One region of the Bariatricus sp. SGI.154 genome, then DNA from elsewhere that is predicted to be linked to it. Evidence: predicted binding sites of a transcription regulator. Region 1 holds the regulator's gene; each other region holds the start of a gene.
The links. The regulator Rex, encoded in region 1, represses fermentation and respiration genes when NADH is low (regulators of the CRP and FNR family bind a similar motif). The targets are predictions, from matches to a motif close to ATTGTTAANTANTTAACAAT.

Region 1 (3,213 bases):
GGTATTCCTCCCTCTCCAGCGTATATGCCGCTTGCTTATCTACGGAAGTCTTTTCCATGCTGATTCCAATATCTGCTATGATTACTCTGCCAGCATACTCCTTTCCGGGATAGAACGCAAGCCCTAGTTTTTCTGCCTGAAAGGTCACGGTAATATCTGCTTTGAATGCAATCCCTAAGATATTACTCTGATCGGAGGATATCCCGGACGGCATATCGACAGCGAATTTGATTCCGGAAGTTTCGTTCATCCGCTGGATAATCTGAAAATATCTTCCCTGAATCTCGCGGCTTAATCCCACTCCGAAGATTGCATCTATTATGATACTATATTCACCATCCTCGAATTCGTTGCATATCTCTACACCAATTTCTCTTAGCATATGCATCTGACTTCTTGTCTCATCCGTACAGTGTGATACATCTCCTACAAAACACACTTTCGCAGGATGATTTCTTCCCGCCAGTAGCCTGGCAATCGCGAACCCATCACCACCATTGTTCCCGGAACCGCATACAATACAGGGACTTGATAGATCCAGTTTTTCCTCTTCCATTACCTCTACACATCTTAATGCGGCTCTCTCCATTAATTCCATTGACGGGATGCCTAACTCCTGAATTGTATACTGATCCGCCTGTTTCATCTGGAGACCATTTACCAAATATCTCATCTTTTCACTTCCATCATTAAAAATATCATTCTCACCCTGATAGATTCTACCATCGGTAATTCTTTATTGATATATCATAACATAAAAGGACGTGTAAAGCCCGGGCATATAATAGATTCCGGTCATTACACGTCTTTGTTCTTATTATTTTTTGTGTTCTTCGTTATAGCGGCTGATGTTATAAGACAACTGCATAAGACTCTCTGATAAATGTACGTTCTCAACAATAATATGCTCCGGCAGATTCAGATCTGTATGTGCAAAATTCCAGATCGCACGAACGCCATTCTCAACCAACATATTCGCCACTTCTACTGCCTTGTCCTTCGGAATCGTAAGAACAGCAATCTCTACATCGTTACTCTGAACGAATCCCTTTAACTCATCCATCATACGAATCGGTACACCTCTGATTGCAACTCCCTGTAATCTCGGGTTCACATCAAAGATACCCTTCAGAATAAATCCTCTCTTTTCAAATGCCGCATAATTGGCAAGTGCCTGTCCCAGATTACCGGCTCCGATAATAATAATATTATGGTCTTCTTCCAATCCTAGAATCTTGCCGATCTCTGTGTATAAATACTTTACGTTATACCCATAACCCTGCTGTCCAAATCCGCCAAAATTGTTAAGATCCTGACGAATCTGTGATGCTGTTACCTTCATCCGCTTGCTCAAATCATTGGAGGAAATACGCTCTACCCCATTCTCCAATAACTCACCCAGATATCTATAATATCTTGGTAACCTTCGAATCACCGCTTGAGAAATCTCTCTTTCTTCCACTAATCTCACCTTCCATCTCCATTCTAAGAATTATTATATAGAATTGTCGGATTAAAGTCAAACTTTTAGTTGTATTTTGTTCTATTTTCGCTATAATTAAAACGAACGAAGAAGGAGGATATTATGATATTAGCATGTCACGGAATCAGCAAAGCCTTCGGTGAAAAGGTAATCGTAGCCGATGGCTCCTTTCATATAGAAGATCATGAGAAGGCAGCTCTTGTAGGACCTAACGGTGCAGGAAAGTCTACTCTTTTCAAGATGATCGTAGGCGAACTTCCCTCGGACGGCGGAGAAGTTATCCTTACCAAAGGCAAGACACTCGGATATCTTGCCCAACATCAGGAAATGCAGAGCGGAAGTACCATATACGAAGAAGTCAAACTTGCCAAAGCAGATATTATCGCAATGGAGAAGCAGATCCGCTCAATCGAGTTAGAATTAAAACATCTGGAAGGCGAAGCCTTAGCATCCAGACTGGAGACCTACAATCGTCTGACAGCGGCATTCGAGCGTGAGAATGGCTATGCTTATGAAAGCGAGATTACTGGAGTCTTAAAAGGTCTTGGCTTTGATGATACAGATTTTTCCAAGCCTGTGGACACGCTTTCCGGCGGGCAGAAGACTCGGGTATCCCTTGGCAAACTACTGCTTACCAAGCCGGATATACTACTCCTAGACGAGCCTACCAACCACTTGGATCTTAATTCCATCGCATGGCTTGAGACTTATCTTTTGAATTATCCAGGTGCTGTCTTAATCGTGTCCCATGACCGATATTTCCTGAACCGAGTGGTCACCAAGGTTCTGGAGATTGAATTGGGCAAACTTATGACATACATGGGCAACTATACCGATTATGCTGAGAAAAAGCGTCAGATCCGGGATGCCCAGTTAAAAGAATATTTAAACCAGCAGCAGGAAATCAAGCATCAGGAAGCGGTCATTGAAAAACTCCGTTCCTTTAACCGCGAAAAATCAATCAGGCGGGCAGAGAGCCGCGAAAAGATGCTTGAAAAGATCAAGCCTGTGGAAAAACCTGTGGAGATGAATACCGAGATTCATCTAACATTAGAGCCTTCCTGCATCAGCGGTAATGACGTACTGCATATCGAACATCTTGGCAAATCGTTCCCGAACCAGACTTTATTCCAGGATGTGAATCTGGATATCAAGCGCGGAGAACATGTTGCTATTATCGGAGACAATGGGACGGGGAAGACCACGCTTCTTAAGATTCTGAATCAGGTAATTCCTGCAGATACAGGGACATTTACGCTGGGTACGAATGTAGAGATTGGCTATTACGATCAGGAGCACCATGTACTTCATATGGAAAAGACCATCTTCGACGAGATCTCCGATGACTACCCGGATCTTACGAATACGAAGATCCGTAATATGCTGGCTGCCTTTTTGTTCACTGGTGATGATGTATTCAAGCGTATTGGTGACTTAAGCGGTGGAGAACGTGGCCGTGTATCCCTTGCCAAACTAATGCTTTCTAAAGCAAATTTCCTGATCCTGGATGAACCGACCAACCATCTGGACATCTCATCCAAAGAGATTCTGGAAAAAGCATTGAATGATTATACGGGAACCGTTCTTTATGTATCTCACGACCGTTATTTTATCAACCAGACTGCATCCAGGATTCTGGATCTGGTGAATCAGACTTTCGTGAATTATATTGGTAATTACGATTATTATCTGGAGAAGAAAGAAGAACTGACTGCAGCATATGCGGGTGG
Region 2 (3,213 bases), on a different contig from region 1:
AATAATTGCGATCACAGATGTCTCACCAATGGTTCCAGGAATCGTACCGATCAGCATATCCATGCTGTTCACTGCCTCGCCAGCCTTAAGGTTCGCCAGTGGAGTAGGTCCTGATACACCGTCATAGATGAACGTCGTCATCTGGCTTGTAAATGAAATCAACAGGAAACATCTTGCTCCAAGAGCCGGGTTCATGAAGTTCTGTCCCAGACCTCCAAAGAGTTGTTTTACAATCAGGATTGCGAATATGCCGCCCAGGACACCCATCCACCATGGCGCGGAAGCCGGCATATTAAGTCCCAAAAGCAGACCGGTAACAACCGCACTCCAGTCATTGATTGTAATTTTCTTATGCATTAATTTTTCATATATGTATTCTGTCAGAACCGCCGATGCTGTTGTACAGATCAACATGATGAGCGCTGACAATCCAAAGTTCCATACACCAAAGGCAGAAGCCGGCAACAGTGCAATCGTTACATACAGCATGATATTGCCTGAAGTAACTTTGGAACGTATGTGTGGTGAAGATGACATTTTTAATCTATTCTCACTCACGTTTGTTCACCTCTTCCTCTTCTATTTGATTGATTATTTCTTCCTACGATTTGCCAATGCAATCTTTCTCATTGAACCAATTGCCTGCTTCAAAGGACGTTTTGCAGGACATACGAAACTGCAGGATCCGCATTCCATACACTCCAATCCATTGAATTTTGTAAATGTCGCCTCGTCATGATGTTCCGCATAATCTGCAAGTCTTGACGGAATCAGTCTGCTTGGACAGGCATCTACACAGCGTCCGCAGTTAATACATGCGGTAGGCTCAAACTTGGCAACTTCATCTTTCGTAAATCCTAGAATAGACGAAGAAGTCTTGGTAACCGGCACATCCAGTGAAAACATGGAGAATCCCATCATCGGTCCACCAGAAATCAGTTTCTCAGGCTCTACTTTGAATCCGCCAGCCGCTTCTACCAGTTCTGCCTGATTCATTCCAAATGGCACTCTGAAATTGCCAGGCTCATTCACTGCATCGCCACTCACGGTAACTACACGCTCCATAGATGGTTTTCCTTCAGCCACAGCCTGATAGATGCTGATCAATGTAGCCACGTTATCCACAACGCATCCTGCATCTGCCGGAAGCATCGCAGAGTTAATCGCTCTTCCTGTGGTCGCGTAGATCAACTGACGTTCTCCTCCCTGTGGATACTTGGTCTTTAACGCAAGTACTTCCATACGAGGCTCATCTTTTGTAAGTTCTTTTAATTTTTCGATACAATCTGGCTTATTGTCTTCCACTCCAAAGATACCTTTTGCATTATCGAAGAGTTTCAGAACTATCTTCATTCCGCCAACCAATTTCTCAGGTGTCTCCAGCATAGATCTGTAGTCCGCTGTAATATATGGTTCGCACTCTGCACAGTTGGCAATGATATAATCAATCTTTTCCGGCTCCTTCGGTGACAATTTTACCTTTGTCGGGAAACCGGCACCACCCATACCAACAACACCAGCGTTGCCGATTGTGTTCAGTATCTCCTCTTTCGTCATCTCGTCAAGAGGTTTTACAGCAGGGTACTCAACTTCCTCATACTCACCGTCATTCTCAATGACAATACTGTTGACTGTTCCTCCTGTTGGATTCAGATGCGGAGCAATGGCTTTTACTTTTCCTGATACCGATGCATAGATAGGAGCGGATACGAATCCTCCGGCTTCTGCTATCATCTGGCCTTTTAATACACGGTCGCCAACCGCTACTACCGGACTAGCCGGAGCCCCGATATGCTGGGATACTGGATAAACCAGGTCCCCTTTGGGTTTCACTTCGACAATCGCCTTATCTTTTGCCAGGCTCTTGCCGTCATCCGGGTGGATACCACCCTTAAATGTTAACAATGCCATCCCTTTTTCCTTCCTTCCTTTTTACTCTGTTTATACTATACATGAAATTTCCCCAATTATCCAGTGAATCCTGGGATTTCATTGTATATTTCCACGAACATCTTGTCGATTTTTTAACACACAAAAGATAGAGACCAAGTGGTCTCTATCTCTCATAATAATGCATTATTCGACTTCAAATTATTCTTCGACTGTTCCTTCTTCAGCAACATCTTCCACGCCTTCCATCTCTGGTGCTTCATCAGCAGCCGGCTCTAATGCTTTCATACTCAGACTGATCTTCTTATCAGCTTCATTCAGATCAACAATCTTAGCCGTAATCACCTGTCCTACAGATAATACATCTGACGGCTTATCAACATGTGCTTTGGAGATCTGGGACACATGAAGCAATGCATCTACGCCAGGTGCCAGTTCAATAAACGCACCAAAATCTGTCATTCTTGCAACTTTTCCTTCAAGCACTGTGCCAACTGCATACTTCTCAGCAGCATTCGCCCACGGATTCGTCTCCGGGAACTTAAGGCTAAGTGCAATCTTGGTATCATGAATCTCTTTGATCATTACTTCTACATTCTCGCCTACTTTGAATACCTTCTTAGGATTCTCAACACGTCCCCAGGACATCTCTGAGATATGAAGCAGACCATCTACTCCGCCAAGATCAATAAACGCGCCAAAGTCTGTTACGTTCTTAACGGTTCCTTCCATTCTGTCGCCCGGCTGAATCTTAGCAAATAACTCTTTCTGCTTCTCAGCACGCTCAGCAACAAGCAATTGTCTTCTATCACCGATCACACGGTTCCTTCTCGGATTGAACTCGCTGACCACGAACTCAATCTCCTGATCCTGATACTTGCTCAGGTCTTTCTCGTAGGTATCTGACACAAGGCTTGCAGGGATGAATACTCTTGCCTCATCAATGACTACGCTCAATCCGCCTCCAAGAATCTGAGTTACAGGAGCCTTCAGCACTTCATGATTCTCGAATGCTTCTTTTAATCTTTCATTACCTTTTTCAGCAGCCAGTCTCTTATATGTTAATAATACCTGACCTTCGCCATCGTTCACTTTCAGCACTTTTGCAGTCATTGTATCTCCAACAGATACCATCGTAGTCAGATCTGCATTCGCCTCATTCGTGTACTCACTTCTTGTAATGATACCGTCTGCCTTATATCCTATATTTAAGATGATTTCATCGGGCTTTACATCGATGACAGTACCATCTACAACCTCTCCATTTCTTATTGTCTTAAATGACTCTTCCAACATTTGTTCAAAAGTTAATTCTGACATTAT
Region 3 (3,213 bases), on a different contig from region 1:
CTCAACGCTGTGGCAGCAAAGTTCCGGAAATGTTGGAGATGCCTGTGGATCTTTACCTTTTTCACCAACAATCAGTTCTCCATCTCCCAGATACAGAGTCTTCTTAGAGAAATACTCCTTAAGAACCATCGCTCTCATAACCGGAATTGAGTACTTGCCATCATTCTCTTTGTAGAAATCAGTCTCAATCTTTGCTCTCTCAAGATCAATATGAACAGGTGTCGTCACACTGAGTTCTCGGAGTTTCTGAATTCTTTCATTCATACCACGTAATTTCGCCATGTTTTTAGCCTCCTATTTTTGTGTTCTGGAATCCGGCATCTACAAAGAGCTGGACGAAACTTTCCATCTCTTCTTTATCCGGTGCATGTAAATCTGTTCCCTTATATTCCATATCCAACTTCGGATACTTGCTGCTTCCGGTGTCATGATACGGCAGCAAATTAACCTGAGGTGGATGAATATCATGTTCTTTCAGAAACGCGATCGTTTCTCTCATATTCTTCTCATTACCATTTACTTCTTTAATCGTCGGAATTCTGATGTAGATTCTTGCTCCATCCTGAGCCAAACGGACCAGATTCTCAAGAATCAACTTATTGTCCACTCCTATGTATTTCTTATGAAGTTCCGGGTCCATAACCTTCACATCGTAAAGAAATGTATTGACATATGGAAGAATCGCCTGGAACTTCTCATATGGTACATACCCGCATGTATCAATCGTAAGCGTTACATCCTGACGTTTTAGTTCCTTCGCGATTGCCAGAATATAATCCGTGTCCATCGCCATGACCTCTCCTCCGGAAAGTGTCACTCCTCCGCCGGAATCCTCATAGAAGATCTGGTCTTTCATGAGTTCCTTCACAAGTTCCTTCACCGTATACTCACGACCGACGATCTCACGTATTCCAGCCGGACAGAAGTTCTCGCATTTGCCACATAATGTACATACTTCTTTATCCAGCACCGGTCTTCCATCTTTCATCGTAAGTGCCTGGCTCGGACAGACCTTAACACAGGTTCCACAGCCCGCACATTTCCCCGCATCAAACTGTATCTCCCTTTCAAATCTCTGTGTCTCCGGATTGTGACACCATTCGCATCTCAAAGGACACCCTTTAAAAAATACCGATGTACGAATCCCATCACCGTCATGGATAGAAAACTTCTGTATGTTCGTAATATTCTTCATTACGTTTTCCTTTCATGCAAAATTGATTATACTCATTCGAGCATCCCTTTTTCCCACTTTTTAATCATGTTTTAGACTAAAGTTTAAACTATAGTATAAATGTATCATAGTGTTATTATTTTGTCAATAAATTATGCCTATAATGATGTTAGAATAACATTAGAATAACGATTAGAATATCTGTTAGAATATCTGAATTACATTATTTGCCTGTACATAGTATTTGTGATATAATTATCGAGGAAATATTTAATTAAGATTCAGGATAATGAGAACAATTATCATATAACACTGAATAGCAGAATTAAGTTTGGAGGTATTAGATGGTTCAGAAAAAAGCAACCAAAACTACAACTAAGAAAGAGACCCCATTAGAAAAAAGCACAACAAAGGCAGCAGAGGTAACAATGACGCAGACCAATGCCGAGGCTGCCAAAGAAGCAAAGGCAACAAAGGCAAAGACAAAAACTGCAACAAAAACCAGAGCTGCAAAACCAAAAACTGAGACTGCTAAGAAAACTGCAGCCGAAGAAGCAACAACTGAAGAAACAAAAACAACAACTGTCAAAAAAACCAAAACTGAAAAGCCAAAGGCTAAAACGACAAAAGCAAAAACTGCAAAAACTGCAACTGCCAAAAAGACAACAAAAAGGGCAGTTAAAACCACAGCCGCTAAAGACATCAAAGCCGAAGAACCAAAGGTCGAAACTGCCAAAGAAGTTAAAGCAGAAGAATCTAAGGTTGAAACTGCCAAAGAAGTTAAGACAGAAGAATCTAAGGTTGAAACTACCAAAGAAGTTAAGGTCGAAGAACCTAAGGTTGAAACTGCCAAAGAAGTTAAGGCAGAAGAATCTAAGGTTGAGACTGTCGAAGAAGTTAAGGCAGAATCCAAGACCGAAGAAGATACGCCAGACGTTTTAGAGGAACCAAACGTCGAAATATACACAACTCCTAGAAGAAGCATCGCATTCATAGGATCAGAATGCTATCCGTTCGTAAAGACCGGAGGGCTGGGCGACGTTATGTACGCTCTTCCGAAAGCACTGGCAAAACAGAATTGCGATGTTAAAGTAATCCTTCCTCGCTACAAATGCATTCCCTGGAAATATCAGGAGAAGATGGAATACAGAGGATCTTTCGAGATGGATCTTTGTGCCGACGGCAGATCATTCTATGTAGGAATTATGGAATATGTATGGGATGGTGTTGTATATGACTTCATTGATAATGAAGAATTCTTCAGCAGCGGCAATCCATACACCAATCTTATTGATGATATTCCGAAATACTGCTACTTTGCAAAAGCCGCATTAGCTGCACTGAATTATCTGAACTGGATTCCGGATATCATTCATTGCCATGACTGGCAGGCAGCCTTAGTTCCTGTATATCTCAGAACTTTGTTCGAGGATACAAAACTGGCTTCCGCAAAGACAATCCTCACCATCCACAATCTGAGATTCCAGGGAATCTACAATATCCCGACAATCCGGTATTGGTCAGGATTGCCCGATTATGTATTCAATAAGGATGCATTAAAAGAAGGCTACGAAGATGCGAATATGTTAAAAGGCGGATTGACATACTCCAATATCATTACTACAGTAAGCAACACCTATGCTGGAGAGATTCAGACGGAATACTATGGTGAAAAACTGGATGCCCACTTAAGATATCATTCCAGAAAATTAAGAGGTATTGTAAATGGTATTGACTATGATATCTGGAATACCAGCACAGATTCCAGGTTATATGCGAATTATGACATCACCAATGTGTTAGATCAGAAAAAGAAAAACAAACTCAACTTGCAGAAAGAATTGGGACTGGTTCAGGATGATCAGAAATTTGTGATCGGATTAATCTCCAGATTGACTAATCAGAAGGGATTAGATCTGGTTAATTCCATTATTCCTCAAGTTATTGATGGACATACACAGATTGTCGTACTCGGTACCGGCGATCCTATTTACGAAGATTCTTTCAGATATTATGAGAATGCCTATAAGGGAAATGTA
Region 4 (3,213 bases), on a different contig from region 1:
CGATATCCTGGCTTACTTGTTTGGAAACTCTCAGAGTTCTGTACAAGGCATGTCCAATGGATCTCATAACATGGTCTGTCTGATGGAATACTTTCAATCCCATCTTCGGACCGGATGCCATAACTGTGTTTGAGCAGTCAGAACAGTTGCCGATAATAATGTATTCACATTTATCTTTTTTGAACTGCATATTATTCTTAACCTGTCCTGGGCAGTTACCTGGTCTTAAGCACTTCAGAGGTGCGCCCGGCTTATTCTCAATTGCCTGTTTACATCTTGCCACAGATACGACTTTTCCATTCATCTTTTCACAAATCTCGCGCATACGTTCTTCGTTTCCGCCACATGCACAAACAAGAAGTCCTACATTCGCTCCGTGGAGATCCGGGAATTCAACTGTAACAAGAATACCACCTGTTGTCTTCGTAATAGGCGCATCTAAGTCTGTAGACTTCCCAGTGAAAGCACCACCCATAACAATCTCGCCGTATTTTCCGTCAATTCCGCCGGCTCTTTCGATCAATTCCCCTACGCTTGTGCCTACCGGAACATCCATGAATACGTGTGCGGTGTTACCGCCGTTGATCTTACCACGAACTGTCAGGTTCTTTGTAATACACGGCTTCTTCTCGTCTACCGCTTCTGCAACCTTTGCAACCGTTTCAAGGTTCACAACGACAGACTTTGCTGCTGATGGAAGTTGTGTAGTTGTGAGGTTCACCCCAAGACATTCTCTTACTACAGCACGTTCTTCTCCCATTGGATAAATGTCTGGCAGCAGATGCATAGAAATCGCCGGCTCGCTCTCAAGCGCTTTCTGAAGCGTCTTGATTGCTTTCTGGTTTTTCTTCTTAATAGCGAAGATTGCTTTGTCAGCATTCGTAATCTCCATGCAGTATTTTACGCCACGGATTACTTTATCACACTGTTCTTCAATCTGTCTGATATTGTGCTCCAGTCCCGGCTCGCATTCTGCTGCATTAATAAGGATATATCCTCTCTCGCAGTCCAGTTTGAAATCTGCAGGAAGCTCAGGATTAATCTCCGGATCAATCTCTCCCATCGGAGTCTCCGCAAGATTAATGTTCAACTTAATACCTGTCGGGAATCCTGCTCCTCCCATACCTACAACTCCTGCTGCTTTTACCATATCCAGCTTGGTTGCGTCTTCCGGTACATCAATCGGCACAAATTCATCAGGCTGTTCAGCTGCAGGCTCAATAATGATCCGATCTTCTTTGATCTCAGCAACTTTTCCATATACGCTGGAAAAGATATTAGCGCCAAGTCCTGTCGGGGTCGCGATCAAAGTACCTTTTTTTACTTCATCGCCAACTGCAACAATCGGTGCACACGGTGCGCCAACATGCTGACGTAATAAAATCTGTACATTTCCCATGATACCCATCTCCTTTTCTTTTTTATATAAGTAAAAAACGAAACATTGCTGTCCGTTTACTTATTCCCCATTACTCAATCATTTATTTATAGATTATTTCTATAATATATACTTGCCATTTTTTTAACGTTAGATGGTTCTTTTTTGGCGGAGGCATGTGGGAATCGAACCCACCCAGGACGCTCTTAACGCCCCACACTAGTTTTGAAGACTAGGAGGCACACCAGTCACCCATCTACCCCCATGACTTAATCTCATGCGAATAGACTATATCACATTTACCCCTAGATTTCAACCTTTTTATTTATTTTTATAATACCAAAAAATCATTGACTTTTCAAGGTTTATCATCCATAATGAAGATAACAAATTGAACGCAATACTAGAACGTAGTCTATTTGTTAATTTTCTATCGTTTTAGCGAGGTTTTCAATGTTACCTATTTTGAAAAAGGCACTGCGGAAACATGGTAATCCAAAGTGTTTTTATAAAATTTATAGATTTTATCTATAATAAAACAATCTAGGAGGTACAAGAATATGGCTTTACAAGCAAACGTTAATTTCGATCGTTTCGAAGCAGCTCTACAGGTAGTGGATTCCCATACTGTTGGCGAATTTTGCCGTATTGTTATTGGCGGATTTCCAGAGCCAGAAGGCAACACCATGATCGAAAAGAAAAAATGGATGGAAGAGAACTACGATCAGGTACGTACTGCTCTTATGTTCGAGCCAAGAGGACACCACGATATGTTCGGTGCTTTCTTATGCAAACCAGTGAATCCAGAAGCATCATTTGGGGTAATGTTTATGGATACAGGCGGATATCTGAACATGTGTGGCCACTGTACAATCGGTGCTGTAACCGTAGCTATCGAGGCAGGACTTGTTGAATCTCACGAAGGAGAGAACGAGGTAGTATTAGAGGCTCCGGCAGGACTGATCCGCACAAAAGCTATCGTAAAAGAGGGCAAGGTTGAAAGCGTTACATTAACTAACGTACCGGCTTTCGTTTACAAAGAGAACCAGAAAGTAACAATCGACGGAAAAGAGATTGAATTCACAATCTCCTTCGGCGGAAGTTTCTTCGCTCTTGTTGACACAACAAAACTTGATATCGGGGAGATCAATGCTAAGACAGTACCTGCATATACAGCATTAGGAATGAAGATGCTGGATGCAATCAACAAAGAGATTCCTGTTAAACATCCACTTCTCGACATCGACTCCGTTGACTTGGTTGAGTTCTACGGACCAACACCTAACCCAGATAAGGCAGACATGAGAAATGTCGTAATCTTCGGAGATGCTATGGCTGACCGTTCACCTTGTGGAACAGGTACAAGCGCTAAACTTGCTACTCTTCATCACTGGGGAGAAATTAAAGTTGGCGAAGAATTCATCTATGAAAGTTTCATGGGCAGCCTCTTCAAAGGCGTTATTAAAGAAACCACAAAAGTTGGCGATTATGATGCTGTTATCCCAATGATTACAGGAAGCTGCTACCTTACAGGTGTTGCTACATATCTGATTGACCCAACAGATCCATTGAAATATGGTTTCCAGGTAGGTTAATTCCTATTTAGAGTTTGAATGAGCGAACTACACCAACAAACAGAAGCGGATTCAATGTAATCCGCTTCTGTTTATATAATCATCTAACAAAGAGAAAGGAATGAGTGCCGATGCCACGCAAGCGTCAATCCACCAAGAGCCGTATCGTGAAGGCCGCATGGAATCTTTTCTATAAGAATGGATATGACCATACCACAGTAGAGGACATTATCGCAGCATCCAAGACATCAAAAGGCACTT

Region 2: rsxC (electron transport complex subunit RsxC) is a predicted target of Rex. The motif match lies at 2,013-2,032, and genes of this name have one in related genera.
Region 3: ACQRBN_RS04635 (trans-4-hydroxy-L-proline dehydratase activase) is a predicted target of Rex. The motif match lies at 1,304-1,323, and genes of this name have one in related genera.
Region 4: ACQRBN_RS12915 (proline racemase family protein) is a predicted target of Rex. The motif match lies at 1,797-1,816, and genes of this name have one in related genera.

The regions. Positions count from the first base shown of each region.
Region 1 covers NZ_JBNPMC010000053.1:12,472-15,684, forward strand. The annotation lists gene ACQRBN_RS16375 (NAD(P)H-hydrate dehydratase) at 1-673, opposite strand, end outside; gene ACQRBN_RS16380 (redox-sensing transcriptional repressor Rex) at 818-1,462, opposite strand; gene abc-f (ribosomal protection-like ABC-F family protein) at 1,586-3,213, shown strand, end outside.
Region 2 covers NZ_JBNPMC010000041.1:23,239-26,451, forward strand. The annotation lists gene ACQRBN_RS14805 (RnfABCDGE type electron transport complex subunit D) at 1-537, opposite strand, end outside; gene rsxC (electron transport complex subunit RsxC) at 592-1,911, opposite strand; gene rpsA (30S ribosomal protein S1) at 2,092-3,210, opposite strand; gene ispH (4-hydroxy-3-methylbut-2-enyl diphosphate reductase) at 3,191-3,213, opposite strand, start outside.
Region 3 covers NZ_JBNPMC010000006.1:5,053-8,265, reverse strand. The annotation lists gene hypD (trans-4-hydroxy-L-proline dehydratase) at 1-282, opposite strand, end outside; gene ACQRBN_RS04635 (trans-4-hydroxy-L-proline dehydratase activase) at 287-1,195, opposite strand; gene ACQRBN_RS04630 (glycogen/starch synthase) at 1,519-3,213, shown strand, end outside.
Region 4 covers NZ_JBNPMC010000030.1:26,091-29,303, reverse strand. The annotation lists gene prdC (proline reductase-associated electron transfer protein PrdC) at 1-1,399, opposite strand, end outside; tRNA gene ACQRBN_RS12920 (tRNA-Sec) at 1,545-1,642, opposite strand; gene ACQRBN_RS12915 (proline racemase family protein) at 1,939-2,973, shown strand; gene ACQRBN_RS12910 (TetR/AcrR family transcriptional regulator) at 3,084-3,213, shown strand, end outside.